2 regions of the Mesorhizobium sp. M0001 genome follow, and region 2 is predicted to be linked to the other one. Evidence: predicted binding sites of a transcription regulator. Region 2 holds the regulator's gene; the other holds the start of a gene.
The links. Region 2 encodes HrcA, which represses chaperone genes, less so after heat shock. Its sites were predicted from a motif close to GTTAGCACTCNCNNNNNGNGAGTGCTAAC; they were not measured.
Positions count from the first base shown of each region.

Region 1: groES (co-chaperone GroES) is a predicted target of HrcA. The motif match lies at 1,383-1,411, and genes of this name have one in related genera.

Region 1 is NZ_JAMYVS010000005.1:368,498-375,608, reverse strand. It holds gene groL (chaperonin GroEL) at 1-961, opposite strand, end outside; gene groES (co-chaperone GroES) at 1,025-1,321, opposite strand; gene NKK50_RS17320 (class I SAM-dependent methyltransferase) at 1,507-2,304, opposite strand; gene NKK50_RS17315 (hypothetical protein) at 2,388-3,257, shown strand; gene NKK50_RS17310 (TetR/AcrR family transcriptional regulator) at 3,254-3,880, opposite strand; gene NKK50_RS17305 (MFS transporter) at 4,051-5,238, shown strand; gene NKK50_RS17300 (bifunctional helix-turn-helix transcriptional regulator/GNAT family N-acetyltransferase) at 5,318-6,253, shown strand; gene NKK50_RS17295 (AraC family transcriptional regulator) at 6,260-7,090, opposite strand.
Region 2 is NZ_JAMYVS010000006.1:198,419-205,529, forward strand. It holds gene NKK50_RS19015 (LysE family translocator) at 1-198, opposite strand, end outside; gene NKK50_RS19020 (hypothetical protein) at 378-983, shown strand; gene NKK50_RS19025 (hypothetical protein) at 984-1,283, shown strand; gene NKK50_RS19030 (PQQ-dependent sugar dehydrogenase) at 1,308-2,657, opposite strand; gene NKK50_RS19035 (hypothetical protein) at 2,765-2,965, opposite strand; gene hrcA (heat-inducible transcriptional repressor HrcA) at 3,002-4,087, opposite strand; gene rph (ribonuclease PH) at 4,243-4,959, shown strand; gene NKK50_RS19050 (VOC family protein) at 5,150-5,560, shown strand; gene rdgB (RdgB/HAM1 family non-canonical purine NTP pyrophosphatase) at 5,560-6,207, shown strand; gene hemW (radical SAM family heme chaperone HemW) at 6,207-7,111, shown strand, end outside.

The DNA.
Region 1 (7,111 bases), on a different contig from region 2:
TGGCGCGGCCGAGCATGTTGAGGCCGACGTTCTCGAGCTTGATGCCGAGGTCTTCCGAGATGACCTGGCCACCGGTCAGGATGGCGATGTCTTCCAGCATGGCCTTGCGGCGATCACCGAAGCCCGGCGCCTTGACGGCGGCGATCTTCAGGCCGCCACGCAGCTTGTTGACGACCAGCGTGGCCAGAGCCTCGCCTTCGACGTCTTCCGAGATGATGAGCAGCGGCTTGGAGGTCTGCACGACGGCTTCGAGAACCGGCAGCATGGCCTGGAGGTTGGACAGCTTCTTCTCGTGCAGTAGGATGTAGACGTCCTCGAGCTCGGCAACCATCTTGTCGGCGTTGGTGACGAAGTAGGGCGAGAGATAGCCGCGGTCGAACTGCATGCCTTCGACGACTTCCAGCTCGGTCTCGGCGGTCTTGGCTTCTTCAACCGTGATGACGCCTTCATTGCCGACCTTCTGCATCGCTTCGGCGATCATGGCGCCGACCGACTCGTCGCCATTGGCCGAGATCGTGCCGACCTGGGCAACTTCCTCGGAGGTCTTGATCTTCTTGGCAGCCTTGCCGAGAGCCGCGACGACTTCGGTCACGGCCAGGTCGATGCCGCGCTTCAGATCCATCGGGTTCATGCCGGCGGCAACGGCCTTGTGGCCTTCCTGGACGATCGACTGCGCCAGAACGGTCGCGGTCGTGGTGCCGTCGCCGGCGATGTCGTTGGTCTTCGAAGCAACTTCGCGGACCATCTGCGCGCCCATGTTTTCGAACTTGTCTTCAAGCTCGATTTCCTTGGCGACGGTGACGCCGTCCTTGGTGATGCGCGGTGCGCCGAACGACTTGTCGATGACGACGTTGCGGCCCTTGGGGCCGAGCGTGACCTTCACTGCGTCGGCGAGGATGTTGACGCCGCGCAGCATGCGCTCGCGGGCGTCGCGGGAGAATTTTACGTCTTTAGCAGCCATTTTTTAGCTCCTGGCAGGGGGCTTGCGATCAAGCCCGAAATTAGTTGACGGTGAGGCCGATGATCAGCCGATGATGCCCATAATGTCGGATTCCTTCATGATCAGAAGGTCTTCGCCATTGAGCTTGACTTCGGTGCCCGACCACTTGCCGAACAGGATGCGGTCGCCGGCCTTGACGTCCAGCGGGACCAGCTTGCCGGCTTCGTCGCGAGCGCCGGAGCCGACGGCGATGATCTCGCCTTCCTGCGGCTTTTCCTTTGCCGTATCCGGGATGATGATCCCGCCGGCGGTCTTGGATTCGGATTCGACCCGGCGTACGACCACGCGGTCATGAAGCGGGCGGAACTTCGACTTTGCCATTTTTTCTTCCTCGAATGAGAACGGTGAGAGCTGTTCCTCGATCCGGCGGTGCCGGATGTGCGTTAGCACTCACCTGGGGAGAGTGCTAACGTCGCGCTGAAATAAGCGCGTGGCTTTCGAGAGTCAAGGCGAACGGTGAGCACAATTGTGCCAATTGGAGCCGTGCCGCGATCCGACGGCAGACCCTACCGGCGCCGCGGCGATTTAAGCACCAGAAGCGGACAGCGTTCAGCCAGCCCATAGGTCCCTGTCGGCGCGAGGCGGACACTGTCAAAAAACCGGCTCGCCTCTTCGACCAGCGTCGCCGCCGGGGCGAAACTGTAGACAGTCTGCGAATTCGCATAGACATCGATGGTGCCGATGACCGGCATCTCCCATCCGGTCGTCGCGGCAAGGGCCTCCCGTTCGGCAAACAGCGCATCGAAGGCGTCGAGGATCGCCCGCACCGGAATGGCGCGGTCGGGATCGCCGCCGGCACAAGCCATGGCAATGCGCCATTTGAGTTCGTGGAAGGTCGCGACACCACCGGACAGCGTCAGCGCCCGGACCTCCTGCAGATCGTCCGGCACCTGAGGGCTTGCATAGGCGCGCAATGCAGCCCGCCCATCGGACTTCAGCACACGCGCGATCTCGGCAAGCAGCGCCTGCCGTGCAACCGAGGAGTCCAGCGCCGACAGGCAGCCGTCGCCGATCACCGCCCCGGCGCTTTCGTCGCCCAGCGGCAACTCCAGCCAGTTGCCGATCACCGCCTTGCGTGAGGCGGTATCGCCCGGCCAGATGCCCGATATCATGGCAGTGGACTCGTCGATCGCGAGCATGGTCCTTCCGAGGCCGGCAAGCTCCGGCGTGACCCCGAGCAGCACCACATCGACCGATTGCAGGCTAAGTTCGCGCTCATAGGCGGCGACAGCTTCCGGGGGCGGACACAGCGGCGACCCGAGAAGCCGCCAGTGACGGCGAATTGCGTCCCAATGCTCAGTCATGCGGAACGGTTTGGGGAAAGGCTGGACATATTTCCTTCCAGGCTGTTGGTTGCCTTGCGAGTTACCTCATGCATGGAAAGGCCATGGCCCGCATTGCCGTCATAACGCATGAATTTGACCGCTTCCAGAGCCGGCGGGGCCTCCTGCTGCGCCAGGACAGCCCCTACATGCTGTTCGACGTCCTGGCGGAGCTGAAACGGCGCGGTCACTCCGTGCAGATCATGCGTGGACCCTCGGCAAGTCATAACGCCGATATTGCCGTCCTGCATGTCGACGCGACAGTGACGCCATCGGACTATGTCGACTACGCGCGCGGATTTCCGATTTGTCTCAATCTTGGTGCGACCGACATTTCCAAGCGCCGCATCAGCGGTGCGATCCTCGAGGAGGGTGCCAACTGGAGCGGCCAGGTCATCGTCAAGAGCAACCTCAATCATTGGGGGACGCCCGAGGAGCAGCTCAACCGAAAATCCGTTCGCGCCGGCAAGGCAGTGCCTTTCCCGGGCGCGCAGACCTTCGACCGTTATCAGGTGCATGCCTCGCTGGCCGATGTGGCGCCGGAGATTTTCAGGCGTGCCGACCTGATCGTGGAAAAATTCATTCCCGAAATCGAGCCCGACGGGTTTGCGGCGCGGTTCTGGATATTCTGCGGCGATCGGGAGCGCTGCATCCGCTATGTCTCGCCACAGCGCCTGGTCAAGGGCGACGACACCATCCGCCGGGAGCCGGTTGCGGTTCCCGACGAATTGCGCGCCCTGCGTCGGAAGCTGGGCTTCGACTATGGCAAATTCGACTTTGTCGTGCATGAGGGCAGGGCCGTGCTGCTCGATGCCAACAAGACCCCGGGTCGCGCCAGAAACCTGTCGAAGATCGTCGCCGCCGGCGCCGCCAACCTGGCCGACGGCTTCGAAAACCTCATCCACCAGACCGGACGGGGTCGAATCGGGCGCTAGAGAAACAGTCCCAACTGCGTATGGATGATCGACCGGTAGTCCTCGATGGTGTGGCGGCTTTCCTCCTGGTCCTGGGTCAGCGCCATGCGCACGACGCCGCCGGCCAGCTGGAAGATCAGGAAAACCATACGGCCGAACTCATTGCGTCGCTCTGGCGCGAGAAAGGGGCCGACATGGTCGCAGAACATCGTCGCCTGGTGCCGGGTTTCGGCGATGTCGAGATTCTTCAGCGCCTTGTCAGCCTGGATGGCGTTTTGCAGGTCCTGAATGGCGGGGTCGCCGGCGACGCGCTCATAGTAGTCGTCGAGCAGCCGGTCGGCCGCAGCGATAACGTCGCTCAGCCCGCCGACGTCGGCAACGATCGCGGCAAGCCGGGCGCGGCTCACTTCGGAGAATCGCTCGTAGAGCATCGCCAGGATCGCCGACTTGTTGGGGAAGTAATGATAGACGGTGGCGATCGGCCCGCCGGCCTGTGCGCCGACTTCCTTCATGGTGACGGCGTCGATGCCTTTCTCGCCGATCAGCCGCATGGTCGTCGACAGGATGGCGTCGATGCGCTCGCGGCTGCGCTCCTGTTTGGGCCTGCGCCTCGGTTCGGTCGTCATCTGCACTGCTTCGTTCATGCCGCCATCCTCTCGATCGCCCAGACCATTCGATCGCCAAGACCATCCCCAGCCTTGTTGGTGCCAAGTCCCGCTACTGATTGACAAACGAATATGATCGAGTATCAGTTTCTAAATGCTGACAGACTGTCAGTTTTTTTGCCGCCAGGCAAGGACGTTGGGAGGCGACCGTGACTTCTGCTGGTAACGCCGATGCCGGGAACGGCGACTGGCTGGTCGGCAACCCCACTGGGGCGCAACTCGCCTCGGCATTGTGGATCGGCTCGGTCGGCCTGCTCATTCTCGGGCTGCAGCCGGTGCTGCTCGGCGCACTCTATACCGAGGGGCATGTCAGCGGCGACGAACTCGCGCTGGTCGCCACGGCCGAGATGATTGCCATCGGCATCGGTTCGGCTGTGGTGGCCATGATGCTTTCCGCCCACAATATGCGCTGGAAAAGTGCCGTCCTTCTGGTCCTGCTGGCGCTGGCGAACTGGGCGACCTCCTATGCGCTGACCTCCACCTCGCTGATTGCCGCCCGCGCGGTGGCCGGCCTCGCCGAGGGCGGGCTGGTGGCGGTCGCCACGGAACTGATCGCCCGTTCGCGCCGGGCCGAGCGCATCGGCGGCTTCTTCGTCACCCTTCAGACCCTGGCGCAATGCGCCCTTGCCCTGCTGGTGGCGCTTTACGTCATCCCGGCCGCCGGATCGGCAGGCGGCTTCATCGTCCTTGCCGTCGTCTGCATCGCTTCGGTGGCGGTCGCCTTCATCGTCCCCGATAGCTATGCCGACCTGCCCAAGGAGGAACAGTTCAGCAATGTGCTGACCGTTCCTTCGCTTGCCGCTTTGCTGAGCGTCTTCTGCTACTTCATGTTCTTCGGCTCGGTCTGGGCGTTTCTCGAGCCACTTGGCGCACAATACGGCATCGATGGCCGCACCGTCGGCCTGATCGTCTCGGCCAACCTCGCATTGCAGGTGCTGGGCGCAATGACGGCTACCGTCTTCGAGGCGCGCATCGATTACCGCTTCGCGATCGTGGCGATCGGCGTGGTCGCCGTCGCCAGTTCCGTGGTGCTCGCCGGCAGCCCCGGCCTGACGGTTTTCTGGGTCGCGGCCTTGATCATGGGCTTCATCCTTCTGTTCATCGTGCCCTATCAGATCCGGCTGGCGATCACCGCCGACGAGACGCGCACGGCCGTGCTTCTGGTGCCGGCGGCCCAGCTTTTCGGTCTGGCGATCGGCCCGGTCGCGGCATCGCTGCTGATCGACGGCAAGGATTTTCGCCCGGTGCCGGAATTTGCCGCCGCCAGTGCGGCGGCCAGCGTCGTGCTGCTCGGCCTGTTCGTCCTGATCGCGCGGCGCCGCCGCGCGATCGCCTGAGAAGCGACCGCGTGAGCATCTCGTACATACTTGACTAAGTCAAATAAATGACCGATCGTTGATGGGCAGGAGGCTTCCCATGACGATCCATCATCAACCCGGCAAGGAGCGCATCGACGCGGTGCGGGCTTTCAACCGCTTCTACACCCGCCAGATAGGTCTGCTCGACGAAGGCCTGCTGAAAAGCGCCTTCTCGCTGACCGAGGCGCGGGTGCTCTACGAACTGGCGCATCGCGATGGCCTGACCGCCAGCGATCTCATCCGCGATCTCGGCCTCGACGCCGGTTATGTCAGCCGGCTCCTGAAGAAGTTCGAGCACCTGCAGCTGATTGCGCGCGCGTCGCTGGCGTCGGATGCGCGGCAGTCGTCGATCACGCTGACGCCGGTGGGGCGGCAGGCCTTCGCGCCGCTGAACCGGGCTTCGCACGACCAGGTCGCGGCCTTGCTGGAGCGGCTTCCTGCTGCCGAACAGGACCGGCTGGTCAAGGCCATGCAGACGGTGCAGCAACTCCTGGGCGACAGCCCGGAGTCCAAAGTGCCGTATATGCTGCGCCCCTTGCAGGTCGGCGACATCGGCTGGGTGGTGCGCCGCCAAGGACAGATCTACGCACAGGACTATGGCTGGGACGAAACCTACGAGGCGCTGGTCGCCGAAATCCTCGGCGCCTTCGTAAAATCCTTCGATCCAGAATGGGAACGCAGCTGGATTGCCGAACGGCAAGGGGAGGTGGTCGGCTCGGTCTTCGTCGTGCGCAAATCCGACGCGGTGGCGAAGCTGCGCCTGCTCTATGTCGAACCATCGGCGCGCGGCCTCGGCATCGGCAAGCGGCTGGTTCAGGAGTGCATCGGCTTTGCTCGTGCCAAGGGCTACAAGACGCTGACCCTATGGACCAACGACATCCTGACCGCCGCCCGCCACATCTACGAGAGTGCCGGCTTCAGGCTGGTAGACGAAGAGCGCCATCACGCCTTCGGCAAGGATCTGGTCGGCCAGAACTGGAACCTGGAGCTGTAGCGGCGTTCAGGCCACCGGGACCCATATCTCCAGCCCGCCATTGCCGCTGCGCGGATCGAACTCCGGGCCGTAGCGCTCGAATTCGGGGCCGTCGGCTATATCGTGCCCCGAGGCCGGCAGCCATTTGTTCCAGATCGTGTTGACGGTGCGGCGGATCGTGGAGATGTGCTCGGCATGGGTGAACACGGCGTATTTCTGCGCCGGCACCCGCACCCGCGAAAGCTCCTTCGGCAGGTCCGAGAAATCCGAAACTTCGACGCCGGCGATATAGTCGAAATTGCCGGCATCGTCGCCGTTCACGCAGACGCCATAGGCGACGTCGCCGGTCTCGCCCGGAATGTTGCCGATATAGGGACCGAAGCGCTGCCACTGCATCGGAATGGCCGCGCTGGTTTCGCAGCTGTAGCGCTCGCCGAGGCCGGCAATGAGGAAGGGACGGCCGGTCTCGAAGCGCGGCGGCGGCAGTGAGGCGAGGAAGGACTGGTCCATCAGGATCGGCTCCACCAGGTCGAGATTGCTGAGGCTGCCCTGCGCGCGCACCAGTTCCGGCGTCGTGCCGAACTGATCGCGGAAGGCGCGGGTGAAGGCTTCGTGCGAGGCGTAGCCGGCATCGAGCGCGACCGCGAGGATGTCGGGCGCGCCGGAAGCCAGCTTGCGCGCCGCTTCGGTCAGCCGGCGCGCGCGGATATAGCCCATCACCGAACGGCCGGTGGCGGCGCCAAAGGCGCGCGTCACATGAAAGCGCGAGACGCCGCTGCTTTGCGCGACATCTTCAAGCGAGATCGCTTCCGGCAGATGGCTCTCGACAAACCACAGCGCTTTCTCGGTCGGGTTCATAGGTCTCCTCGCATTTGGCGG
Region 2 (7,111 bases):
TTGCGCGACAAAGGCAAGGCCGAGCACCACCGCGGTGAGATAAATGAGGTCGCCGAGCATCAGGCCGAACGACATCGCCAGCGACGAGCGGAAGCCGGATCCGAGCGCCCGCGCCACAAGCGCGGTGACGCCGGGGCCGGGAATGGCGGCGGCGATGCCCAGCGCAGCACTATAGGCAAGGAAGCCGGTGAGGGTCATGACGGTCGCACCTCGTGAAACGACTCTGATGCCATGAAAAGCCTGCAACGGCAAAACGGATTCGATTGCGCCAAGCAGGACATGAAAGCCGGTCATCATCGCCTGAAAGCGAGAGATGGTTCACTTACGCCTCGAAGGCGGTCGGCTATCTCGCATGGCTCCGAACGGCAGGAGCACCCATGTTAGCCAAAAGACTTCACATCCAGCTTATGAAGTGGATGCCCAACAACTATTCCGAAGCACGCGGTCACGTCCACGAGCTGGAATGGTATCTGTGGTTCGAGGGGCGTCAGGCTTTCAGCCTGTTCGACAAGGGCGATAGCGATGTCGTTCCGCAGACTGGATATTTTACCGACAGCCGGGACCCTGGCGCTCACCCCATTCGTCCGATGATCTATCCGCTGGTAGTCAACAACCGGTTCAAGGTGCGACTGGTGGCGATGGAGCGTGACGGACCGCAAAAGATAGACCCCGACGACACCGCCAAAGGCGAATTCTACATCGACCTCGACACCAAATATCCGCCGGTCTCCGACTGGCGCATCATCCCTGCCGATCCGCGCAGTACCGACCTCAACGTGGAAGCGTCGTTCCAGCTGCAATGGCTGGACTATGTCGATACCGCCGAGATTGCCGAGGATGGCCCGCCACGCATCATCGACAAGTCCAACTATCCCTATCCGTGGGGCGCCAATGTGATGGTGTTCGAGCACTGGCTCGGGCTTGGCCGCAAGGCGCCGCTCAAACTCATCGACCCGAACCGCGCATCGCGCCGCGAATACTAGATGATCAATGGCAATGCGGCCCGGCGCATGGTGCAGGACCTCTATCGCTTCAACGTCAACCAGCTTGGCGTCGCCAACGACACCATCAGCAGTGTTTACGTGCCGAAGCTCAATGCCGGCCACGTCACGGTGACGCTTTACGAACACGATTTCAGCGACGGCCGCTTCGCGCAAGGGGCGAAGAAGTCCTTCGGCTCGGTCGGCCTCTTCAATCTCAGGGATACCGGTTTTGATGACCGCGTCTCATCGGCCGAGGTGATCCATACCTATCCCAAGGTGATCCATCGGGACGTGCATTAGGGCCGGATTGCGCTGTTCGCCGGCTCAGGATGGGCCATCGACATGGGTGATGCGCCAGATGGTGCCGTTGCCATCCTCGGTTACGATAAGCGCGCCGTCCTTGGCCACCGCGACGCCGACCGGCCGGCCCCAGACGGCGTCGTCGGAGAGGACGAAGCCGGTGATGAAATCCTGGTACTCGCCGGTCGGCTTGCCGTCGCTGAATCTCAGCCGCACCACCTTGTAGCCGGTCCTCATACCACGGTTCCAGGAGCCGTGCAGGGCGACGAAGGCGTCACCCTTGTACTCTGCCGGGAAATTGCCGCCGTCATAGAAGGCGATGTTGAGCGGCGCCGAATGCGCCTGCATCAGCACGTCGGGCACGGTGACCGAGCCGGCGAGGTCTGGGCGCGCGCCCTCGTGACGCGGGTCCTCGTTGGCGCCGATATAATACCAGGGCCAGCCATAGAAGGCGCCGTCCTTGACTGAGGTGGCATATTCGAACGGCACATCGTCGCCGAGACCGTCGCGCTCGTTGACGACACACCACAGCGCGCCGGTGGCCGGCTGCACGGTCATGCCCGAGCAATTGCGCAGGCCGGTAGCGAGGATGCGGCCATTCTTGCCGTCGGGGCCGAAGGCCAGCACGTCGGCACGGCCATCCTCGGAACCCCAGGTGGCGCCGAGTGGCTGTGATTTTGCCCAGGCGTCAAGGCCGCCCTTCGGTGCCTTCTGCATGCCCTCCGCGACGTTCGATCCGGAGCCGACCGAGAGATACAGCGTCTTCCCGTCCGGCGAGAAGGCGATATCGCGGGTCCAGTGGCCGCCGGTAGGGATGTCGGAGACAATCGTCTCCGGTTCGCCGGACGCTTTAAGGTCGCCGTCGCGATAGGCGTAGCGGACCACGCTGTCGTTGTTGGCGACGTAGACCCATTGCGGCTTGTCGCCAGGCGGGTAGAAGGCGATGCCATAGGGCTGGTTGAGATTGTCGGCAAAAATGCCCTCTTCGGCCGGCTTCGCGCTACCTTTGGCCAGCCGATAGATGCGGATCTGGTTGGCGTCGCTGTCGGCGACGAACAGGTCGCCGTTCGGCGCCACGCGCACGACCCGCGGATTGGAAATGCCGGAAGCAACCAGTTCGGCCGAAAACCCAGGCGGCAGGACGGGCTTCGCGCCCTCGGGCCGATCGCCGAGGCCGGCGCTGTTGGAGGCGGATCCGGTGATGTTGGGTCTTTTCAGATCATCCGGCCTAATCAGCCGGCGCACACCTGGCTTGTCGGCCTTCCAGTCGCCGAAAGCGTCCTTGCCGGTCAGCAGCAGTTGATCAGCCTGCTGGGCGAAGGCGCTGGTGGCCAGAAGCAGGGCAAGGCCTGCGAAGCCGGCAATCCGGATCATGCTGTTCTCCTCGAACTCGCGCCGTCGGCGCGTCACGACAAGGGAGATATTGTGCGGCCGCCGCAAAAGAGAAGCGTGCGCGCGCGCAGATTCGACGAGAGAACCGCTCAACTTTCCTCTTCGACGTCGAGATCGTCGTCGAGACGCTTTTCCAATGCGACGAGATCTTCCGGCAGCGGCAAGCCCATGGCGCGCATTTCGCGCAGTTTTTCGCGCAGCTGCTCCTGGATTTCGTGCTCGTCCTCCGGCTGGTTGACCATTTCTTCGAGCAGCATGCTGATCTGGGCCTTGAACGATTCAAGCGCCATTCTGCGCCCTCCTTTACGGTGATCCCGGCTTCGGAATTATCTTAACATCCGGGTAATCAATTGCGCAGTGTAGTCGACCATAGGCACGATGCGGGCATAATTCAGCCTGGTCGGGCCGATGACGCCGAGCGCGCCGACGACGCGGGCGTCCTTGTCGCGGTAAGGCGCCACGACCAGCGACGAGCCGGAGAGCGAGAACAGCTTGTTTTCCGAGCCGATGAAGATCCGCACGCCGGGGCCGTCCTCTGCGAGGTCGAGCAGCTGGATCAGCCCGTCCTGCGTCTCCAGATCCTCGAACAGGTGCCGCAGCAATTCGATATCGGCCTGGGCGGTGACGTTTTCGAGCAAATTGGCGCGGCCGCGCACGATAAGGCGCGCCGGCAGGCCGCTATCGGCGCCGGCCCACACCGCCAGGCCTTTCTCGACCAGATCCTGCGACAGCGTGTCCAGCGCTGCCCTGGTCTCGTCCTTGATGCGGGCGATCTCGATGCGCGCCTCGGCGAGCGTGCGGCCCCTGATATGGGCGTTGAGGAAGTTGGAGGCCTCGTGCAGCTGCGAGACGGTGATGCCGGCCGGCAGGTCGACGACGCGGTTCTCGACATCGCCATTCTGCGACACCATCACCGCCAGCGCCTTGGTCGGCTCGAGTTGGATGAACTCGATGTGCTTCAGCGCCACCTCGTTCTTGGTGGCGAGCACCAGGCCGGCGCCGCGCGACATGCCCGACAGCATCTGGCTGGCCTCGGTCAGCATGTGTTCCAGCGTCGCGCCCGAGCCGGAGGCGCGCACCTGCGCCTCGATGACCCGGCGTTCCTCGTCGGAGAGATCGCCAAGCTCCATGAAGGCATCGACGAAGAAGCGCAGGCCGGTCTGGGTCGGCAGGCGCCCGGCCGAGATATGCGGGGCATAGATCAGGCCGAGATGTTCGAGGTCGCTCATCACATTGCGGATGGTGGCCGGCGACAGCGACGACGGCAGGATGCGCGACAGGCTGCGCGATCCCACAGGCTCACCGTCCTTCAGATAGGATTCGACGATGCGCCTAAAAATGTCGCGCGAACGCATGTCGAGCGATTGCAGCGCGGGCGCCAGCAGACTGGGTTCGGTGACTGCCTTGGTCATTCGAGCCAAAAACCTCCGGCTCAAGGATATAGACTTCCATCGCCCCCGCGCAACCCGGCGTCTGTGCCAGATCGCCCGGCCTTTTCCTTTGCGCCATGGGCTGCATGCGTCTACAAGCCGCCGACGCAACCGTAAAAGAACAGAAAGAGGCCTCGATGCGCCCTTCTAAACGCCAAGCCGACGAAATGCGCGCCATCTCCTTCGAGCGCGGCGTCTCCAAACACGCGGAAGGCTCGTGCCTGGTGAAATTCGGCGACACGCATGTGTTGTGCACGGCGAGCCTGGAGGAAAAGGTGCCGGGCTGGATGCGCAATTCCGGCAAGGGCTGGGTGACGGCCGAATACGGCATGCTGCCGCGTTCGACCGGCGAGCGCATGCGCCGTGAAGCCTCGGCCGGCAAGCAAGGCGGCCGCACGCTCGAAATCCAGCGGCTGATCGGCCGCTCCTTGCGCGCCGTTGTCGACCTGCAGGCACTGGGCGAACAGCAGATCACCGTCGACTGCGACGTCATCCAGGCCGATGGCGGCACCCGCACGGCCTCGATCACCGGCGGCTGGGTGGCGCTCTACGATTGCCTGCGCTGGATGGAAGCGCGGCAGATGGCCAGTGTTGCCAAGGTGCTGAAGGACCATGTCGCGGCAATTTCCTGCGGCATCCACGACGCCAAGCCGGTCATCGACCTCGACTATATCGAGGATTCGTCTGCCGGCACCGACGCCAATTTCGTCATGACCGGCAAGGGCGGCATCGTCGAGATCCAGGGCACCGCCGAGGGCGAGCCGTTCTCGGAAGGTCAGTTCGCGGAGCTGATGGGGTTGGCCAAGAAGGGCATTCAGCGGCTGGTGAGCTTGCAGCAGATGGCTGTGGCCTGATTGAATTTAACGTGATGACGTCGGCGATCCTTCACACCCCCCTCTGGCCTGCCGGCCATCTCCCCCGCAAGGGGGGAGATCAGAGGTCGCTACCGTTTTCGCCAACCATCAACGTTGAGACGCCGCCAGCGGAACTGCCAATCTCCCCCCTTGCGGGGGGGATGCCCGGCAGGGCAGAGGGGGGTGCCTGATGCAACCCTCCGCTATTCTTGAGTCAGCGCTTTACGTCACGGATCTCGCCGCTGCCGAAGCCTTCTACTCCAACGTCCTCGGCCTCCCTCTCCTCGGCAAGGTCGACGGCCGCCATCTCTTCTTCCGCTGCGGCCCGGGCGTGCTGCTCATCTTCAACGCCGAAGCCACCAAAATCCCGCCGGCGCCCGATGCGCGGCTGAAAGTGCCGCCGCATGGCACGGTCGGCGAGGGCCATCTCTGCTTTGCCGCAAGTGAGGATGAACTCGCACAGTGGAAGGCGCAACTTGAGGCGAAAAACATCGCCATCGAAAGCGAATTCGAATGGCCGCAGGGCGGGCGCTCGATCTACATACGCGACCCCTCGGGCAATTCGATCGAATTCGCCGAGCCAAGGATCTGGGGCCTTTGATGCATTCTCTCGATGGAAAGAAGATCGTCGTTGCCAGCCACAATGAAGGCAAGCTGCGCGAATTCGCCGATTTGATGGGTCCGTTCGGCTTCGAGGCGAAGTCGGCCAAGGACTACGGCTTGCCGGAACCGGAGGAGACCGGCACCACCTTCGAGGAAAACGCCTACATCAAGGCCTTCGCCGCGGCTAAGGCGACCGGCCTGCCGGCGCTGTCGGACGATTCGGGCCTGTGCGTCGACGCGCTCGACGGCGCCCCCGGCGTCTACACCGCCAATTGGGCCGAAGCTCCCGATGGCAGCCGCGACTTCGGGATGGCCATGCAGCGCACCGAAGTGGCCTTGCAGGAGGTCGGCGCCGCCAAGCCAGCGCAGCGCAAGGGGCGGTTCGTCGCCGTCATCTGCCTGGCCTTCCCCAATGGCGAGGCTGAATATTATCGCGGCGAAGCTGAGGGAACGCTGGTGTGGCCGCCGCGCGGCGAACTGGGCTTCGGCTACGACCCGGTGTTTTTGCCCGACGGTTTCGACAAGACGTTCGGCGAGATGAGCGCTGAGGAAAAACACGGCTGGAAGCCCGGTCAGCCGACGGCGCTGTCGCACCGCGCCCGCGCCTTCCAGAAATTCGCCCGCGCCAGGTTAGGCTCAGCTTAATGTCGCTGGACCGCAGCCCGGGCTTCGGGGTCTACATCCATTGGCCGTTCTGCGCCGCCAAATGCCCGTATTGCGACTTCAACAGCCATGTCCGTCACCAGCCGGTCGACCAGGAGCGCTTTGCCCGCGCCTTCGAGAACGAGCTGAAGACCATGAGCGAGCGGACCGGGCCGCGCGAAGTGACCAGTATCTTTCTCGGCGGCGGCACACCGTCGCTGATGCAGCCGCAGACGGTGGGGGCGGTGCTGGACGCCGTGGCGAAGAACTGGACGGTGCCCGACGGCATCGAGGTGACGCTGGAAGCCAATCCGTCCTCGGTCGAGGCCGAGCGATTTCGCGGCTACCGCGCCGCCGGCGTCAACCGTGTGTCGCTCGGCGTGCAGGCGCTGAACGACAAGGATCTGCGCTTCCTCGGCCGGCTGCACAATGTCGACGAGGCGCTGCATGCAATTGGCCTGGCACGGGACATATTCCCAAGACTTTCCTTCGACCTGATCTACGCCCGCCCCGGCCAGACGCTGGATGACTGGCAGGCGGAGCTCGAACAGGCGATCGGCCATGCCGCCGACCATCTGTCGCTCTACCAGCTGACCATCGAGGAAGGCACGCCGTTCCATGCCCTTCATGCGGCGAACAAATTCATCATCCCCGATAATGACCGGGCCGCCGATCTCTATGCGCTGACGCAGGAGATCACCGCAGCGCATGGCCTGCCGGCCTATGAGATTTCCAACCACGCCAGGCCGGGCGCCGAGAGCCGGCACAATCTGACCTATTGGCGCTATGGCGAATATGTCGGCGTCGGACCGGGCGCGCATGGCCGCTTTATCGAGAACGGCCACCGCACCGTGACGATCGCCGAGCGGATGCCGGAGACCTGGGCCAATCTGGTGGAGGCCAGGGG